DNA from 4 places in the Streptomyces tirandamycinicus genome. Region 1 is predicted to be linked to each of the others. Evidence: riboswitches for the same ligand, from Rfam matches in the RefSeq annotation. Region 1 holds a riboswitch; each other region holds the start of a gene.
The links. A riboswitch is a leader RNA that binds a small molecule or an ion and turns the genes downstream of it on or off. The one in region 1 is predicted to bind cyclic di-AMP.
Positions count from the first base shown of each region.

Region 2: another riboswitch for cyclic di-AMP. It lies ahead of DDW44_RS06785 (M23 family metallopeptidase); the one in region 1 lies ahead of DDW44_RS18435 (C40 family peptidase).
Region 3: another riboswitch for cyclic di-AMP. It lies ahead of DDW44_RS23405 (M23 family metallopeptidase); the one in region 1 lies ahead of DDW44_RS18435 (C40 family peptidase).
Region 4: another riboswitch for cyclic di-AMP. It lies ahead of DDW44_RS10460 (C40 family peptidase); the one in region 1 lies ahead of DDW44_RS18435 (C40 family peptidase).

Region 1 covers NZ_CP029188.1:4,134,651-4,139,393, forward strand. Annotated here, with positions in the region: gene DDW44_RS18425 (C40 family peptidase) at 1-179, opposite strand, end outside; gene DDW44_RS18430 (hypothetical protein) at 431-784, shown strand; gene DDW44_RS18435 (C40 family peptidase) at 1,278-2,582, opposite strand; cyclic di-AMP (ydaO/yuaA leader) riboswitch at 2,581-2,749, opposite strand; gene pcrA (DNA helicase PcrA) at 2,960-4,743, shown strand, end outside.
Region 2 covers NZ_CP029188.1:1,530,403-1,535,145, forward strand. Annotated here, with positions in the region: gene DDW44_RS06780 (PrsW family intramembrane metalloprotease) at 1-413, shown strand, start outside; gene DDW44_RS06785 (M23 family metallopeptidase) at 750-1,784, opposite strand; cyclic di-AMP (ydaO/yuaA leader) riboswitch at 1,796-1,932, opposite strand; gene DDW44_RS06790 (PP2C family protein-serine/threonine phosphatase) at 2,219-3,358, opposite strand; gene DDW44_RS06795 (MerR family transcriptional regulator) at 3,586-4,338, opposite strand; tRNA gene DDW44_RS06800 (tRNA-Met) at 4,593-4,666, opposite strand.
Region 3 covers NZ_CP029188.1:5,318,013-5,322,755, forward strand. Annotated here, with positions in the region: gene DDW44_RS23400 (M16 family metallopeptidase) at 1-674, shown strand, start outside; cyclic di-AMP (ydaO/yuaA leader) riboswitch at 916-1,079, shown strand; gene DDW44_RS23405 (M23 family metallopeptidase) at 1,093-1,866, shown strand; gene DDW44_RS23410 (GntR family transcriptional regulator) at 2,045-2,722, shown strand; gene DDW44_RS23415 (HPr family phosphocarrier protein) at 2,869-3,150, opposite strand; gene DDW44_RS23420 (bifunctional acetate--CoA ligase family protein/GNAT family N-acetyltransferase) at 3,335-4,743, shown strand, end outside.
Region 4 covers NZ_CP029188.1:2,375,598-2,380,340, reverse strand. Annotated here, with positions in the region: gene DDW44_RS10480 (8-amino-7-oxononanoate synthase) at 1-1,062, shown strand, start outside; gene DDW44_RS10475 (DUF397 domain-containing protein) at 1,238-1,453, opposite strand; gene DDW44_RS10470 (helix-turn-helix domain-containing protein) at 1,469-2,326, opposite strand; gene DDW44_RS10465 (ATP-binding protein) at 2,733-3,173, shown strand; gene DDW44_RS10460 (C40 family peptidase) at 3,382-3,858, opposite strand; cyclic di-AMP (ydaO/yuaA leader) riboswitch at 3,862-4,018, opposite strand; gene DDW44_RS10455 (hypothetical protein) at 4,383-4,691, opposite strand; gene DDW44_RS10450 (ATP-dependent Clp protease proteolytic subunit) at 4,699-4,743, opposite strand, start outside.

The DNA.
Region 1 (4,743 bases):
GCCTCCCGGTACAGGCGGTCGGCCCCGGCCCGTACGTCGTCCGGAGCGGGGGCCGGTGCGGCGTGCCCGGCGCCCTCGAAGGCGGTGGCGGTGGCCGCGCCGGCGAGTGCGAGGGTGGCGGAGAAGCGTGCGGCGGTGCCGGGAAGCGTGCGCTGCCTGGGCTTGCGGTGCGCTGCCACGAGGGCCAGTCCTTCCGTCGGGGCCCGCCGGTGCGGGTACCGGTGGCGGACCGTACAGGGGGAGCGGTCCACCACCGGCTCTTCCGGCGGGGGTGGCCGGAGCGGCCGTCCGGGTACGGACGGCGGTGCAACCCGCCACCTGGGGGAGGACGCTAAGCCTCCGGGGCGCGGAGAAGGGGCGTCATGACCGGAATTGGCGGCAGAGGGACCGCCGGAGTTCGCTTGCGACCGTAGGGCTAGGCTCCGGTGCCATGGACGTACTCATCAATGTCTTCGTCGCCCTGCACATCATCGGTATCGCGGCGCTGCTCGGCGGCTTCCTGACGCAGATGAAGGCGATGGGGGAGGGGACGGCGCGCTTCACCCCGGGGATGCTGCACGGCGCGCTCACCATGCTGGTGACGGGCGTGGCACTGGTGGGCCTGAACCAGGCGGACGACCAGCCGGTGAACAACCTCAAGGTCGGTGTCAAGCTGGTCGTGCTGGTGGTGATCCTGGCCCTGGTCTACGTCAAGCGGGACGAGGAGGCCGTGGACCGGCGGGTGTTCGGGGCCGTCGGCGGCCTGACCCTGGCGAACGTCCTCATCGCGACGCTGTGGACGTGAGGGACGCTCGTTCTGCCTGAGGACTTCCCGAGACATGAGGGACGCCCCTGTACGTGAGGGACTTCCCTGTGCGTGAGGGACTTCCGTGTACGGGAGGAACTTCCCTGTGCGTGAGGGACTTCCGTGTACGGGAGGGGTCCTGAGGTCGCGGGGGTCCCCGGCGGACGGGAGTGATCCCGCCGGGCAGGCGGCGGAACGCGGGCGCTCCGGGGCGTTTCCACCGGACCGCGGGAGGCGTCCCCACCGGACCCGCGGCGCGCGGACCGCCCGGACCTGAGCGATCCCGGAGCCTCCGTCCGGAGGGAGCAGCCCGGGTCCCCCCCGGCGGCACCTCAGGACCCCCTCCGACACGTTGCACGCACGCCGCGACGTCCGCTCTCGGAGGCCCCCCGCGGCGTGACTGCGGCGGTGCCGGGCCTCCGGCGCGTCACCGCTACGCGGGGCGGACGTGGCGTTCTGCCGGTTGGGCAGGGCGTTGAGGGGCGCGCCACCGCTACGCGGGGCGGACGCTCCCGTGAACCGGTATGTAGTAGATCGACTCCTCGCGGACGTTGGCGCCCGGCTCGGGGGCGTGGATCATCATGCCCTCGCCTGCGTAGATCCCGACATGGCTGATGTCTTCGTAGAAGAAGACCAGGTCACCGGGGAGCAGCTCGGCCGTGGCCACGCTCTGCCCGGACTGCACCTGGTCCCAGGTGGTGCGGGGCAGGTCGACGCCCGCCGCGCGCCAGGCGGCCTGGGTGAGCCCCGAGCCGTCGTACGAGCTCGGGCCGGTCGCGCCCCGGACGTACGGCTTCCCGATCTGGGCGCGCGCGAAGGACAGCACCCGCTCGGCCTTGGCGGCGTAGGTGCCGCCGGCCGTTCCGGAACCCGTGCCCCCACCCGCCCCGGCGGCGTCCGCGTTCCTGCCCGCCGCTTCCCGCGCCTGCCCCCCACGCTCCCGGAGCTGCCGCCCGGCCTCGGCCTCCGTCCCGGCCATCGCCTCGGCCTCCGCCCTGGCCTCCGCCCTGGCCTCCGCCTTCCGGCGGGCCTGCTGCTCCTTCTGGCGCTCGAGGTCGGCGAGCCGTGCCCGCTCCTCGGCGGTCAGTTGCGACAGCAGCTCCTTCGCCTGGGCGAGCTTCCTCTGGACGGCCTGCTTCCTGGCGCGCAGCGACTCCTGCGGGTCCGTGGCGTCCGTGGCGTCCGCGTGTGCATCGAGGCCCCCGGTGGCCCGGGAGCGCTGCCCGGCCGACTCGGCCCGCTGGGTCTCGTACGCGGTGACGGCGCTGCGCTGCTGCCCGGTCAGCCGGTCCCTCTGCTCCGTCGGGCGCCACTGGTCCGTCTGGTCCGTCTGGTCCGCCAGGCCGCCCGTCTGGTGTGTCAGGCCCGCCAGGTCCGTTTGGTGCGTCTGGTGCGTCTGGTCGGCGTGGGGCCGCGGGCCGTCGGCGAGGAGCAGCGCGGCGGTCCGGGCGGCGTCGCCGGTGGGGTATCGGGCCGGTGTGTGGCCGCCGAGGGCGCGCCGCGACTCGCCGGATTCCTCCGTGCGCTGGGCGGCCCCGTCGAGGGCCCGGGCCGCCGTGCGGCGCCGCTGCTCGGTGGGCTCCTTCGCCCTGTTGTACTCCCGGGTCGACGAACCCGCCTGCCGGTAGAGGTCGTCGATCTTCTTCTGGACTTCCTCGACGGTGGGCTTCGGTCCGGCGGTCGCGTTCTGGGCCGAGAGGAGCGAGACCCCCGCGATGGCGGCCGTCGTGAACCCGACGGCAGGTGTGTTCGTACGTGTGCGGCTGCGCGGCTTGCGGTGCGACGCCAAGGCCGGCATCTCCTTCCGTGCGACGCCTACCGGGTTAGCTGTCGGGTTCGGACGGAACGGAAGGCTGCCCTACGGGCCGGGTGAAGACCGGCCCGATTCACCCCGGTTGTGCTTCGTGAGTGGGTCCCCGGTTCCGAACTCCCCTGCGAGGGGCACGGATTCGGCGCGGCTGCCCGGCTGGCGTGGTTCGCCGAAGGGGGTACGGGCTGCCTGGGCGAGCACGCTAGCCAAAGTGTGGTGCTGCTGTGAAGGAGAGTGGCCGATATGCCCGATACATTTCCGTGACCTTGGCGCTGTGTGTCCGTCTCATGACCGGAGGTGTCCGGTAGTGATTCCCCTGAAGGCGGCGGCGGACTGTCGGTGGGGCCGCCTAGACTCGGAGAGCGATGAGCAGCCTCTTTGACGACAGTTTCCTGGCGGACCTCCGGCGGACCCCGGCCCCCGATGAGCCCCCGCCGCCGGAGGACCACGAGCACCTTCCCGCGGAGGAGGTCCCGCACGACCTCTTCGAGGGCAGGTTCGACGCGCCTCCGCCCGGTGACGCCTACTACCGGGACGGCGCCCCGCGCCCCGTCATCGACCCGGCCGCCCTGCTGAGCGGGCTCAACGAGCAGCAGCGTGCCGCCGTCGTCCACACGGGGTCGCCGCTGCTCATCGTCGCCGGCGCCGGCTCCGGCAAGACCCGGGTGCTGACCCACCGGATCGCCCACCTGCTGGCGACCCGCGAGGTCCACCCCGGCCAGATACTGGCGATCACGTTCACCAACAAGGCCGCGGGCGAGATGAAGGAGCGCGTCGAGCAGCTCGTCGGCCCGCGCGCCCGCGCCATGTGGGTCTCCACGTTCCACAGCGCCTGTGTCCGCATACTGCGCCGGGAGAGCAAGAAGCTCGGCTTCACGTCGTCCTTCTCGATCTACGACGCCGCCGACTCCAAGCGGCTGATGGCACTGGTCTGCCGTGACCTGGACCTCGACCCGAAGCGCTACCCGCCGAAGGCGTTCAGCGCCAAGATCTCGAACCTGAAGAACGAGCTGATCGACGAGGAGGCCTTCGCCGCCGAGGCGGGGGGCGCCCAGGCCGAGGGCTCCGGGGGAGGTTTCGAGAAGACCCTGGCCGAGGCGTACCGCATGTACCAGGCCCGGCTGCGCGAGGCCAACGCGCTGGACTTCGACGACATCATCATGACCACGGTCCATCTGCTGCAGGCGTTCCCGGACGTCGCCGAGCACTACCGGCGCCGGTTCCGCCACGTCCTGGTCGACGAGTACCAGGACACCAACCACGCCCAGTACACGCTCGTGCGCGAGCTGGTCGGCACGGGGTACGACGACCTCGACCCCGCCGAGCTGTGCGTGGTGGGCGACGCCGACCAGTCGATCTACGCCTTCCGCGGCGCCACCATCCGCAACATCCTCCAGTTCGAGGAGGACTACCCGGATGCGACCACGATCCTGCTCGAGCAGAACTACCGCTCGTCCCAGACGATCCTCTCCGCGGCCAACGCCGTGATCGAGCGCAACGAGAGCCGCCGTCCCAAGAACCTGTGGACGAACGCCGGCGCCGGAGCGCGGATCACCGGCTATGTCGCGGACACCGAGCACGACGAGGCCCAGTTCGTCGCCGACGAGATCGACCGGCTGACGGACGCGGGCGAGGCCAAGGCCGGCGATGTGGCGGTCTTCTACCGGACCAACGCGCAGTCCCGTGTCTTCGAGGAGATCTTCATCCGCGTCGGCCTGCCCTACAAGGTCGTCGGCGGTGTGCGCTTCTACGAGCGCAAGGAGGTCCGGGACGTCCTGGCGTACCTGCGGGTCCTCGCCAACCCCGAGGACAACGTCCCGCTGCGGCGCATCCTGAACGTGCCGAAGCGCGGCATCGGCGAGCGCGCCGAGGCGATGATCGACGCCCTCGCCCTGCGCGAGAGGATCACCTTCCCGCAGGCACTGCGCCGCGTCGACGAGGCGTACGGGATGGCCGCCCGCTCCGCCAACGCCGTGAAGCGCTTCAACACGCTCATGGAGGAGCTGCGCACGGTCGTCGACTCGGGCGCCGGTCCCGCGGTGGTGCTGGAAGCCGTGCTGGAGCGGACCGGCTATCTCGCCGAACTGCAGGCGTCCACCGACCCCCAGGACGAGACCCGTATCGAGAACCTCCAGGAACTCGCGGCGGT
Region 2 (4,743 bases), 2.6 Mb from region 1:
TGACCTGGCTGGCGGTGTGGTCCCGGCAGCGCGAGCTGCGCACCGTGGCGGCGGAGCTGCCCGCCTACGCGGCGGCGGGCTGGCTGGCCCCGGCCGAACCGCTCGCCCTGTCCTCCATGAAGGCCCGCACGATGGCCCGCGATCTGGCAGGCCGCACCCACGGTCCGGCGGCCGCCCGCGCGGTCTCCGAGTACGAGGCCTTCGCCACCTCCCTGGCCTTCCTCCGGCACCGGGCGGGACGGGGCGCGGCCGGGCCGGACTTCGTCGCCCGCGAGCAGGAGCTGCTGCACCATCTGTGGCAGCGCAGGGACCTCGCGGGACCGGCCCTGACGTACGCCGCCCGGGCGACGGGCCGTGCCTGGCAGCCCCCGCCGCACCTGGACTACAGCGGCTTCAACCCGTACCGCGGCTGACCGCTCCCGATCGGTGGTGGGCGGGTCCGCCCGGCGGGAACGCGCGTCCTCGCCGCGGAGCCCGGCTCCGGAGCACGGCACGGCCGACGGCCGGGGCGTCGGTGGGACGCGTACCGGGCCGTCGGCGACCGGAGCACCTGCGCCGTACGGACGGAGGACCGGCCGCGCGGGCCGGGCCGTACCGGCCGTACAAAGGGGGACTGACCGCCCGGGCCGGGCAGACCGCACCGACCTCACCGGCCGGGCAGACCGGATGAGGCGGAAGGGATCAGGCAGGCAGGCAGGCCGGGCGGGTAGGTAGGTAGGCAGGCAGGCAGGCAGGCAGGTGCGACCGTTTCAGACGGAAAGGCCCTTGCCGCGCAGCCATGCGGCGGGGTCGATGCCGTCGCCACCGGGGGTGTGCACCTCGAGGTGCAGGTGCGGGCCGGTGACATTGCCCGTGGCGCCGACCCGTCCGATGGTCTCGGAGGTGGAGACCTTCTGCCCCGCGCTCACGGTCATCGACGACAGATGGCTGTACCAGACCTCGGTACCGTCCGCGAGCTCCAGCACGATGTGGTAGCCGTACGAGCCGGACCAGCCGGCCGACTTGATCGTGCCGCCGTGTACGGCCTTGACCGGGGTGCCCGTCGGCGCGGCGAAGTCGAGACCCGTGTGGTAGCCGGAGGACCACAGCGACCCGGCCTGTCCGAAGGTGGAGGTGAGCGTGTACGACGAGGTCGGCAGGGAGTAGCTCGCCGCGAGCTTGGCGAGACGCTCGGCCTCCGCCTTGCGCGCGGCCTCCTCCGCGGCCTTGCGCTCGGCCTCGGCGGCCGCTTCGGCCGCCTTCGCGGCCTCGGTCTTCTGCCGCTTCGCCTCGGCGGCGGCCTGCTCGACCGCGGCCTGCTCGGCGGCCGCCCGGGCCTCGGCCTCCGCCTCGGCCTGCTGCTGCTCGGCCTGCTGGAGGATCCGGGCACGCAGGGCCTCGCCCGCGTCACCTCCCTGGCCCGCGGCGTCGGCCGTGGTGAGCGGCCCGTCGGCGACGGTCTCGTCGGCGGGGTCGTCCGCCATCAACGAGCCCACACCGGGCAGCGATTCGGGGTCCGGGAGTTTGTCCGCGATGACATCGGGAAGGGAGATGGAGACCGCGGGCTTGTCCTGGGCGGTGGCCATGCCGCCCGCGCCGACCGCGGCGATGACGCCGACGCCGAGGACGGTGGAGCTCCGCGCGAGCGCGTTGCGCTGCTTGACGACGCGGTGCCTGCCACGAACGGGACGGACCGATTCCTCGGTCGGGTTCCACTCCTCCGCCGCGGGGGCGGGAGCCCACTGGTCGCTGGGTGCCCACTGGGTCGTGGGGGGCTCCTGGAGGGCAGGCTTGTTGGACGCCACGGAGGCGTTCTCCTTTCCTTCCTTCTCGCCTACCGGGTTAGCTGACGGGTTCGGAGCAGGAAGGTCTCCTTCGGGCACCACAAGGCACCCGATTCACCCCAAATGGATGGTTCCCCGGTTCCCTTGCGGGATTCGGCGCATGCGCACGGTGCCGCCTCTTGCGACGGCTGGGACGACCGCGCTGCGTTATCGAACGTTAATAGAGATCGAGGCCCGATTCCAAGCTGTTCCCACTGATCGTTAAGGACGTTGGCCAGAACTTAAGCGCAACAACCGGTTCGAAACGGGCAAGTTCTCGCCTCTCGCTCAAGCCAACATTCCTGACTGTTCGTCAAATGTTATGCGCAGGGCACGGATCTGATCACGCTCCGTGGCATCGTGCCGCTCAGACAACTCACAAGCCCCCTGCGCCACACAGGCACCAGCGGGTCCCGTCACGGGTGAGCCGGCGTCGCCCTGCGCCGCGGCGACTGCTGCTCCACCCGCCGGGTGACCGCGAGCAGCGCCATGTCGTCCGTCGCCGCACCGCCCGTGTGCCGGCGCACATCGGCGACCACCACGTCCAGCAGCTCCTCCGGGCCGGAGAAGGCACGGCCACCCAGCCGCCGGCGCGGGTCGTACATCACGTCGTGTGCGTCCCGCGCCTCCGACAGGCCGTCGGTGTAGAGCAGGAGCGTGCCACCGGGCGGATAGGAGGTCTCGGACACCAGGTCCGGCTCGGTCCCGAGGTCCATTCCCAGCGGCAGCGCCCGCACGGGCGGATCCAGCACGAGCAGCGCGCCGTCCGCCGCGAGCAGCAGGGGCGCCGGATGCCCCCGGTTGACGACCCGGACCCGTTCCCCGCCGCGTGGGATCTCGGCGAGCACGGCGGTAGTGAAGCCCTCGAAGCTCTCGAGCCCGGCATCCCGCGCGCCCTCCCGTGCCAGGGCCCGCTCCAGCCGCTGCGCCACCCCCGCCAGCGAGACCTCCTGCTCGGCGGCCTCTCGGAAGGCGCCCAGCACCAGGGCCACCGTGCCGACCGCGTCCAGGCCCTTCCCCCGCACGTCGCCCACGATCAGCCGCACCCCGTGCGGAGTCTCCTGCACGGCGTACAGGTCCCCGCCGATGAGCGCGTCCCGCTCGGCCGCCTCGTACCGGGCGGCGACCTGCAGACCGTCGATCCGCTCGTCGGGCGTGGGCAGCACCGCCCGCTGCGCCGCCTCCGCGACGACCCGGGCCGACGCAAGGCGCTCGCCGCTGCGCCGCACGATCCGGTTGATGAAGAGGGCCAGTACGGAGACCGTGAACACGGTCAGCAGTTCCGTGATGGCCGGGATCCTCAGGATCCTGTCGCTGTAGACGTGCATACCCGCCACCGCCGCGCAGGCGGCGGCGCCGGTGGCGAGCGTGTAGCGCATCGAGAAGAAGGGGGCGGCGATCAGCGGTGCCGCCGTGAAGAGCGGCGCCGCGGTGAAGGTGTCGGGCGTTCCGAGGTCGTAGACGACCCCGCCCACGATCATCAGCCACGGGAGTACGGCGAGAAAGCGGCGGCCACCGTTCTGCCGCCCGTCCCTGCCGCGTTCTCGGTGCCGCACCAGTCTCTCCTGCCGGATCCGTCGGGGCCGCGGACGGTACCGCGCCCCATTCAGGCTGGCCGCAGCCGCGCCGCCCGACGAATCGCCATCGGCCAACCGGCCCAGCACCCCGCGGGCACCGCCGCTCCCGGCGTGCGGATCACCAGGGGGCCCTCCCGGTGACAAGGCCGTGCGGGGCGCTCGGCCCTCTCCACCCGCCGCCGGACGGCGGCCGTCCGGCGGCGCGGCTACCGGTCCTCGCCGAGATGGCGCTCCGCGTAGACCTTCAGCGCGTCCCGGACGAAGGCCGCCGTGCCCTCGCCGTGCCGGTCGTAGGTGGCCGTGAAGCGCGGATCGGCGACGTACATCTCACCCAGACCGATCACATACGACCTGGTGGGGGTGACCGTTCCGGACAGCCACTCGCAGTGCCGCCGAGCGATGGCCTGGGCCTCCTCGCCGTCCGGCGCCAGCCCGTCCCTCAGAGCCTGCCCGAAGTCGCGGGCGATCGCGACCTGGCGGTCCTGGAAGTCGCGCTTCTCCCGCTCGCTCAGCGAGCGCCACCAGCGGTCGCCCTTCTCGTACGCCGCACGGCCCCAGCGCTCGGTAACCTCCTCCTCGTACCGGGTGTGGTCGAAGCCGTCGAAGACCTCTTCCGCCATCAGTTCCTCTCCCTTCTCGGTCCGGTCGAGAGTGGTCCGCACCGAGGCGATCTGCCGCCCGATGCGCTCCCGCTCCTGCTCAAGCAGCCGAAGGTGGGTACGCAGCGCGGTGGCCGTGTCCCGCTGGCCGTCCAGGACCTGCGCGATGGCGGGCAGGCCGAGGCCCAGCTCCCGCAGCAGCAGGATGCGCTGCAGCCGGACCAGGGCGTCCTGGTCGTAGTAGCGGTAGCCGTTGCCGCCGATCCGGCTCGGCGGGAGAAGCCCGAGCTCCCCGTAGTGGCGAAGCGCGCGGCTCGTCGTGCCGGCCTTCCTGGCGATTTCCTGGATGGACCACTCCATGCCCAGCACGCTAAATCTTGACGTTGCGTAAAGGTCAAGGCGAATGGGGCCGGACTCGGCAGACGCCGGCCGGAGGCGAGGGAGGCACCGGTAGAGCCGACAGACCGGGCGGAGGCCCTTCGGCGGCACCGGAGACCAAGCAGACCGGCGGAGGGACGGAAGCCCGGATGGGCCAGGCGGACCGGGCGGATCACAGAGGTGGCAGACGCACCGAGGGCCCGGAAACCATGTGGTTCCGGGCCCTCGGCCTTCAGTAGCGGGGACAGGATTTGAACCTGCGACCTCTGGGTTATGAGCCCAGCGAGCTACCGAGCTGCTCCACCCCGCGTCGGTGAACACCACCCTACGCCATCCGGAGCAAGATCCAAACCGCTTTCCTCCGCCGCCCGCTCGCCGCCCCACCCG
Region 3 (4,743 bases), 1.2 Mb from region 1:
TGCCGCCGATCACCGCGGACGACACGGGCCGCGTCGTCATCGTGGACCGCCCCGGCGCCGTGCAGACCCAGTTGCTGATCGGCCGGATCGGACCCGACCGCCACGACCGGGTGTGGCCCGCCCAGGTCCTGGGCACCTACTGCCTCGGCGGCACGCTGACCTCCCGCCTGGACCGCGTCCTGCGCGAGGAGAAGGGCTACACCTACGGCGTACGGGCCTTCGGCCAGGTACTGCGCTCCGACGCCCCCGCGGCCCCGGGCGGAGCCGGCGGCGCCGCGATGCTCGCCATCAGCGGATCGGTCGACACCCCGCACACGGGCCCCGCGCTCGAGGACCTGTTCACGGTGCTGCGCACCCTCGCCGCTGAGGGCCTGACGGACGCGGAGCGCGATGTCGCGGTGCAGAACCTGGTGGGCGTGGCGCCGCTGAAGTACGAGACGGCCGCGTCCGTGGCCGGCACGCTGGCCGACCAGGTCGAGCAGGGTCTCCCGGACGACTACCAGGCCCAGTTGTACGCGCGGCTGGCCGGCACCGGCACGGTGGAGGCGACGGCCGCGGTGGTCAGCGCCTTCCCCGTGGACCGGCTGGTGACGGTCCTCGTCGGGGACGCGTCCGAGATCGAGGAGCCGGTGCGGGCGCTCGGGATCGGCGAAGTGACCGTTGTCACGGGCTGATTGACCGCACCTCCTCCGGGCAGGGGAAAGGGGGCCCCTCGGCTTCGCGCCGAGGGGCCCCCTTTCCCCTGCCCGGAACACCTCCCCGACCATCCGCCCGTATGTCCGGTTTGATGAGGAGGGTCGGTGTCTGCCCTGTGGCGTGCACTACAAATATCCGTGTCTGTTTGGTGATTGAACGAAGATCGGCTTAGCGTCTTCTGCGCTGTCCGCCAGTTGCACACGCCGCACCCGCGGCATCGGGCAGCCATCGCCGAGTCCCCGTCCGGCGCGAGCCTGGGGAGCCGGGGACCCATATGTCCCCTGGGGTGAATCGGGTGCCTTCGCCTTCGCGCGGAGGGGCTCGTAGGAGACCTTCCTGCTCCGAACCCGTCAGCTAACCCGGTAGGCGAGAAGGAAGGAAAGGATCAGCCACTTCATGGCGTTCACCCGTGCCACCGGGAAGCACCGTGGTCCGAGCCGCCTGTCGCGCAGGAGGGCGGGCGTCGCCTCCGTCGCGGCCATCGCCACCACCGGCGTCATCGGTACCCTCGCCTCCCCGGCCCTCGCCGCCGAGGCCGGCGGGCCCGCCCCCGTCGAGGACACCGGACTGACCCAGGCCGTCGCCGCCGACTCGCTCGCCGAGCAGATCGGCGCCCAGGCGGATGCCCAGCAGCAGGAGGCCGCCCTGGCCGCGGCCCAGGAGAAGGCCGAGGCCGAGGCCAAGCGCAAGGCCGAGCTCCGGGTGCAGGCCGCCCGCGACGCCGCGGAGCGCGCCGCCCGCGAGGCCGAGCGCAAGCGCCTGACGACCTACACGCTCCCGGTCGCAGGTTCCTATGTGAGCACCGCCTACCGCGCCGGAAGCGCCCTGTGGTCCTCCGGCAGCCACACCGGCGTCGACTTCCACGCCGCCTCCGGCACCGAGGTCGTCGCGGTCGGCATGGGCACCGTCGTGGAGGCCGGCTGGGGCGGCGCCTACGGCAACAACGTCGTGATCCGCATGCACGACGGCACGTACACCCAGTACGGCCATCTGTCCTCGATCAGCGTCTCGGTCGGCCAGCAGGTCGCCCCGGGCCAGCAGATCGGCCTCGCCGGATCGACCGGGAACTCCACCGGTCCCCACCTCCACTTCGAGGCCCGCACCGGACAGGACTACGGCTCGGACATCGATCCGATCGCGTACCTCCGCTCGCACGGCGTCCGCGTCTGACGCGTGCACCGTTTCGACCGAGGCCCCGGCTCCTCAGAGCCGGGGCTTTCGGCGTATTCCGGCCAAAAGATATCCATGGATTAGGATAGGCCTTCGGAAATTCCGGCCACCTGCCATAGAGTCACCGAAACAGACGTCGCTCGACGGGGTTTCGCGGCGATTAAAGCGGAGGTTCGGTATGCGCGTTCCCGCACGCTCGGTATGCACGGCGATCCGCGACGACATCGTCTCCGGTGTGTTCGAGCGCGGCAGCCGGCTCACCGAGGAGCAGCTGGCGCGCCGCTACGGCGTCTCGCGCGTCCCGGTCCGGGAGGCGCTGCGCACCCTGCAGTCGGAGGGGTTCGTCGTCACCCGCCGCCACGCCGGGGCGTGCGTGGCCGAGCCCACCGAGCAGGAGGCCGCCGACCTGCTGGAGATCCGGCTGCTGCTGGAGCCCCTCGGTGCCGCGCGGGCCGCCCAGCGGCGGACCGAGGCGCACCTCAAGGTGCTGCGCGGACTGGTCCGGCTCGGTCAGGACCGGGCACGGCGCGGCCAGGGCGAGGACCTGCGCTCGCTCGGTGCCTGGTTCCACGAGACGCTGGCCCAGGCGTGCGGGAGCCCGGGGCTCACCGCGCTGCTGACCCAGCTCCGGTACAAGATCGCGTGGATGTACGCGGTCGAGCAGCCCGCCCGTCCGCTCGAGGCGTGGGCCGAGCACGGCGCGATCGTGGACGCGGTGGCCCGTGGGGACGCGGAGCGGGCGCGCGCGCTGACCGCGCTGCACGCCGAGCGCACGACGGGCGCGCACCGGCTTCGGATCCCGGCGGCAGTGAGGGCCTCGCAACACTCCGTAAACACGGCGGGCGACCGCATTTAACACATGCGCCGTATACAAAGAGGGGAAGAAAAACCCGGGGGGTATTCTCCTGCTGCCGGAAAGGAATTCCGGTAGTGGTTGGTCATGTATGCGGGCCGCGTTCCCGGAAATTCCGGAACCGCGACCCGCTCATGAATCCGGTGCGCTCAGACGGTCTCGGGAAGTTCCTCGAGGCCCTCGGCGACCAGTTTCGCCAGACGGTCCAGTGCCGCCTCCGCGCCCTCCGCGTCCGACGCGAGCACGATCTCCTCGCCGCCCTGCGCGCCGAGGCCGAGTACCGCGAGCATCGAGGCGGCGTTGACCGGGGTGCCGCCGGCCTTGGCGATCGTGACGGGAACGCCGGAAGCCGTGGCGGCACGGACGAAGATGGACGCGGGGCGGGCGTGCAGGCCCTCCGCCCAGCCGACATTGACGCGGCGCTCAGCCATGGTGGTGCCCTTCGGGTCTCAGCGGGAAGTTCGGTGGGAAGTCCCGGGTTGTCTAGACCAGTCTCTCATGAGGTGCGGAGTGCCCGGCCGCCGGATCCGGCCGGTGCGGGGCCGGGATCGGCCCTCCCAGCCTGCCCCCGCACTCCGGGGAACGCGACCCGTGCCGGGGCCTTACCCTTGCCCCATGCAGACCCCGTCGGATCACGCGTACCCCGACCACTGGGAAGCCGACGTGGTGCTGCGCGACGGTGGCACCGCGCACATCAGGCCCATCACCACCGAGGACGCCGAGCGGCTCGTCAGCTTCTACGAGCAGGTCTCGGACGAGTCCAAGTACTACCGGTTCTTCGCCCCCTACCCGCGGCTGTCGGCCAAGGACGTCCACCGGTTCACCCACCACGACTACGTGGACCGGGTGGGCCTCGCGGTGACCGTCGGAGGCGAGTTCATCGCGACCGTCCGCTACGACCGCATCAACGCCCAGGGCCGGCCGGCCTCCGCCCCGGCGGACGAGGCCGAGGTGGCCTTCCTGGTGCAGGACGCCCACCAGGGCCGGGGCGTCGCCTCCACGCTGCTCGAGCACATCGCCGCGGTCGCGCGGGAGCGGGGGATCAGGCGGTTCGCGGCGGAGGTGCTGCCCGCCAACAACAAGATGATCAAGGTGTTCACGGACGCCGGGTACACCCAGCGGCGCAGCTTCGAGGACGGCTCCGTCCACCTCACCCTCGACCTCGAGCCGACCGCCCGCTCGCTCGCGGTCCAGCGCGCCCGGGAGCAGCGGGCCGAGGCCCGCTCCGTGCAGCGGCTCCTGGCCCCCCGCTCGGTGGCGGTGGTCGGCGCGGGCCGCGCACCGGGCGGGGTGGGGCGTGCGGTGCTGCGCAACCTGCTCGACGCCGGCTACACCGGGCGGACCTACGCGGTGAACCGCTCCCTGGTCCTCGACATGGACGAGATCGACGGGGTACCCGCCTACCGCTCGGTGGGGGAGATCGTCGCAGCGACCGGGGAGCCGGTCGACCTGGCGGTCGTCGCCGTCCCCGCCGAACGCGTCCCCGAAGTCGTCGAGGACTGCGGCGAGCACGGGGTGCAGGGACTCGTCGTGATCGCCGCGGGGTACGCGGAGAGCGGCCCGGAGGGGCTGGAACGGCAGCGCCGGCTCGTGCGCCAGGCGCGTGCGCACGGAATGCGGATCATCGGGCCGAACGCGTTCGGGATCATCAACACCGCGGCCGGGGCCCGGCTCAACGCCTCACTCGCGCCGGAGTCGCCCGCTCGCGGCCGGACCGGGCTGTTCGCCCAGTCCGGCGCCATCGGCATAGCGCTGCTCAGCGGACTGCACCGCCGGGGCGCCGGGCTGTCGTCGTTCATCTCCGCGGGCAACCGGGCCGATGTGTCCGGCAACGACTTCCTCCAGTACTGCTACGACGACCCGGACACCGACGTCGTCCTGCTCTACCTCGAATCGATCGGCAACCCGCGGAAGTTCACCCGGCTCGCCCGGCGTACGGCGGCGGTCAAGCCGGTGGTCGTGGTGAAGGGCGCCCGGCACAGCGGCAGTGCTCCGCCGGGACACGCGGTGCCGACGACACGGGT
Region 4 (4,743 bases), 1.8 Mb from region 1:
CCCGCGGACTCGGCACTGCTCGATCTGGCGAGCAACGACTACCTCGGCCTCACCCGCCGGGCCGAGGTCACCGAGGCGGCCGCCTCGGCCGCCCGGCGCTGGGGCGCGGGGGCCACCGGATCCCGGCTGGTGACCGGCAGTACCGAGCTGCACGCGGAACTCGAGCACGAACTGGCCCGGTTCTGCGGGTTCGAGTCCGCTTTGGTGTTCTCCTCCGGGTACGCGGCGAACCTCGCGGCGCTCACGGCACTCAGCGCACCCGGGACCCTGATCGTGTCGGACGCCGGCAACCACGCCTCGATCGTGGACGGCTGCCGGCTCTCCCGGGCCGAGACCGCCGTGGTGGCACACGCCGACCCGGAGGCCGTGGCCAAGACGCTGGACGCCCACCGCGGCAGGCGCGCCCTGCTGGTGTCCGACTCGGTGTTCTCGGTGGACGGCGACGCCGCACCGCTGTCCGCCTTCGCCGGGGTGTGCCGTGCCCACGGGGCCGCGCTGGTCGTGGACGACGCGCACGGCTTCGGCGTCCTCGGCGAGGGCGGCAGGGGGGCTCTGCGGGCGGCGGGCCTCGCGGGGGCCACGGGTGTCGTCGCCACGCTCACCCTGTCCAAGTCCCTGGGCAGCCAGGGCGGAGCGGTCCTCGGCCCGGCGCGGGTCATCGAGCATCTGGTCAACGCCGCCCGTACGTTCATCTTCGACACCGGACTCGCCCCGGCCGCGGTGGGTGCGGCCCTCGCGAGCCTGCGGCTGCTGCGCCGTGAGCCCGCTCTCGCGGACCGGGCCCGGAGCGTGGCGAGCATCCTGCACGGGCGGTTGACGGAGGCGGGGCTGACCGCTGCCCGGCCGGACGCGGCCGTCGTCTCCGTGCAGGCCCCGTCACCGGAGTCGGCGGTGCGCTGGGCGGCGGACTGCCGTGCCGCCGGTCTCGTGGTGGGCTGCTTCCGGCCGCCGTCCGTACCGGACGGGATCTCGCGGATCAGGCTCACCGCGCGCGCCGACCTCACCGAGCGCCAGATCGGGACGGCGGTGGCCACCATCCTGGAGACGGCACCGGAGGTCTGAGACGGTACCGGAGGTCTGAGACGGTACCGGAGGTCTGAGACGGTACCGGAGGTCTGAGGTGGCTTCCGGGATCTGAGGCGCCTCCGGGAGCGGGACCACGGCGAGAGCCAGCAGCCGGGACGCGGCGGACTCCGGTTCCGGCGCGGCAGCGTCTCGCGCCCGCCGCTCCGGCCGGTCAGCGCGGTGGAGTGCCCAGTCCGTGGACGAATCCGGTCCAGGCGCCCGGTGAGAACACCAGGTACGGCAGTCTCGGGTTCTTCGAGTCGCGCACGGCCACGGCGCCTTCGCCGCACCGTGCGGTCTCCACGCAGTTGTTCATTCCGACACTGCGGCTGCTGCGCCGCCAGGACGTGCCGGGCTCGGGGCGTACACATGCGTCGTGAGCAGACATCGGGGGGTGCCTTCCCTACACGCCGTCACGGATCCCTGCGACGAGATCCAACGAGTCGGTCGGGGAGAGCGCATGCGCCTGCATGGTGCGGAAGGCGGCGCCGTACGTCTCCAGGTCTTCCTTCCGTTCGAGGTAGAGACTACTCGTCAAGTGGTCGAGAACAACCACGTCCAGATCAGAAGTGTTCGGAAAGGAGAAGATAACGAAAGATCCGGTCAGTCCCACGTAGCCGCCCATGGAGAAGGGCAGCACCTGCAGGCGCACATGCGGGAGTTGGGCCATCTCCAGCACCCGGCGCAGCTGACCGCGCATCACCTCCCGGCCCCCCACCCGGCGCCGGAGGACCGCCTCGTCCAGCACCGCACTGAAGGTCAGCGGGCGTTCCGCCCGAAGCACGCGCTGGCGTGCGATGCGCACCTCGACCAGCGAGTCCACCGTCGCCGACGGCACACCCTCCAGCGCGGAACGGGTCACCGCCCGCGCGTAGTCGGGCGTCTGGAGCAGCCCGGGCACCACGGAGGTCTCCAGCGTGCGCGCCGCGCTCGCCTGGGACTCCAGGCTGATGAAGTCCCGGTACTGCGGCGGAATCACCCCGCGATAGGCGTGCCACCAGCCCTTTCCCCCGCCGTCCGCGGTGTCGGCAAGCGTCCCCAGCAGCTCGCGCAGCCGCTGGTCGGCCACTCCGTAGGCGTCCAGCAGCAGCGCGACATCGGCCGGTTTCACACCGCTCGTTCCGGTCTCTATGCGGCTGACTTTCGACTGGTTCCAGCCGACGAGGAGTGCCGCCTCACGGCTTGTGAGGCCGACGCCCAGCCGCAGACCCCGCAACTCCTCCCCGAGCTTGCGCCGGCGTACCGCGGGACCCTGCCGCATGCCGTGTCTCCTCGCATCCTCTCGTGTCCCCCGGTGTCCTCCGGTATCCTCTGCCGCCCCCTGGTGTCGCGCGGTGTCCCTTGGTGTCCTCTCGTGTCCCCTGGCGTCCTCTCGCGTCCTCCGGCGGCTGCCGGGCCGCCGCCGGGGCACCGGGCGGCCCGGCACGGGTGACCGCTCGGGGGCACATGCAGGCGCACTGCCAAACGCCCAGTCTGAGCCCAAATACGCTCTCGCGTCGCAGAGTTCACCGCTTTGAGGGACAGATATATGCATATCCCGGTGGATCCGCTCCCAAGGGGGCGGCAACAGTGGCAGTCTGGCGCGAAGCGCAGTCCGAGGCTGTTCCGGCATCCAATCCGCTGTGTGCCGCGCTCCGGCAGCCCCGGTGGGAAAGGGACAGCTCGCCATGGCAGACCATCAGGAAGCCTCCGTCACTCTGCCGAGCGATCCCGCCTCGGTATCCGCCGCGCGCAGATACGTCTCCGAGGTGCTCGCCGAGTGGGGACTGCCCGGGGAGGACGGCACCGCGGACACGGTTCGTCTCATCGTCTCCGAACTCGCCACCAACGCCGTCCAGCACACCTTCGGGCTGTCCCCGACCTTCACGGTCGACGTCCGCCTCGAGCGCGACGAGCGTCTGTGCGTCGGTGTGACGGACAGCCATCCGCGCCGGCCCCAGCGCCTGCCCGCGGCCGTGCAGCAGGACAACGGCCGCGGCATGGTGATCATCCGCTGGCTCACCGCGGAATGCGGCGGCAGGCTGTACGTCGATCCCACACCCGAGGGTGGCAAGACCGTCTGGATCGCCATGCCCTGGAGGGCGGCCGCCGCCGATCATCCGCGGTGAGGGTCCGGGCGCGCGGGGCGGGCCTGGCCCCGGGTGGCGGCTCCGGCCGGGCCCCGGGTGGCGCGGCCGTCCCGCTCCGGCCGCGCCGGACCGGCCGCGCCCACCGCCGAGTCGCCGCGCACGGGGGCGGTTCCGGCGCCCCCCGGCGGGGCGTGTCCGCCGCCCGGTGCACTCGTCGGCGCACGGGGCGGCGGACATGCCGGCTCGGCTAGCGCACCCGTCCGTAGCGGACGCTCTTGGACCAGATCTTGGTCAGCTTCACGACGGAACCGCTCTTGGGCGAGTGCCAGATCTTCCCCGCCCCGGCGTAGATGCCGACGTGGTAGACGTACCCACGCGAGTGGAAGAACACCAGGTCACCGCGCTCGCGCTGGGAGGCGGAGATATGGCGGGTGCGGTTGTACTGCTGCTGGGCCGTGCGGGGCAGCTTCTTGCCCGCCTTCTTGTAGGCGTAGAGCGTGAGCCCCGAGCAGTCGAAACGGTTCGGACCGGTGGCTCCGTACCCGTACGGGGCTCCCTTCTTCGACGCGGCGACCTTGAGAGCCTTCGTCGCGTGAGTCGAGGCGGCGTGCGCCTCAGGTGCGCCGCCCGGCACGATCAGTGAGCCGCCGACGGCGGCGATCGTGAGTGCCGAGACGGCACCCGTCCGGGACAGCAGGGACGGGAGATGTGTCTGCGCAGTCATGCGCAACCCTTCGTCAGCCGCCTGTGAAGGATGACCTGTCGGGTTCGGACCGGCGAAGACGCCCGGCCGCGTACGCGGCTTCACCCCAAGGACCCGCCACCGATCCGGCGGCCGGCCCGCACTGCTGGGTCCTCCACTCCTGCCGAAGCCCTCATGTCGACCAGGCATCCGGTGCGGCGGCAGGACTCGGCGTCCGCCCGGACCGCCCCGCCGCGGTGGCGGGGGCTTGTCGTCCCACGGATCTTGACCCATGAACTGCCCGATTTCCGACTCGAAACGACGGTTTGTGAGGCTCCTCACCACTGATCTGTTCGAGTGGACAGAGCCGTTCGGGGGACCCGGCGTCCCCGGGTGATGAGCCCCGTACCTGCGGCGGAGCCGGTCGTTGGGCCGTTCGGGCCACGCCGTCGCGCAACTCGCACGGGACCAAAGCCGAAGCCGCCGGTGGTCCGGATGGGCGACACCCGGTCGTACGCATCACGGGCGCACCGGAGGGCTCACGACAGGGGGTGCGCGGCGGCTCGTCAACTCGGTTCCTCCGGCGGCAGGGTGACCCGTGACGCTCTGCGCTCTCCGCCCAACACCCGCAGTGCGCGGGCCAATGTGGTGGCGTGCAGCTCGCTCTCACCGCGCGTGTGCATGACCGTCAGGGCGTCGCGGAGTGCGGTGGCGCCGGCGACCAGTGCCTGTGCGGCGCGCAGGGCGCCATACGTGTGCGTCCCGCGTGCCGGGTTGATCCTTCCCATTTGGTCGATCACTTCGAGGTAGCGGTCGATGAACTCGCTCTCGGCGTGCGTCAGGGCGGGCAGCGGCGGCAGCTCCGGTGGCAGCACCGTCCCCTCACCGGTCGCCGGCGGAAGTCGGGGCGGCCTTCCGGTTCTTGAC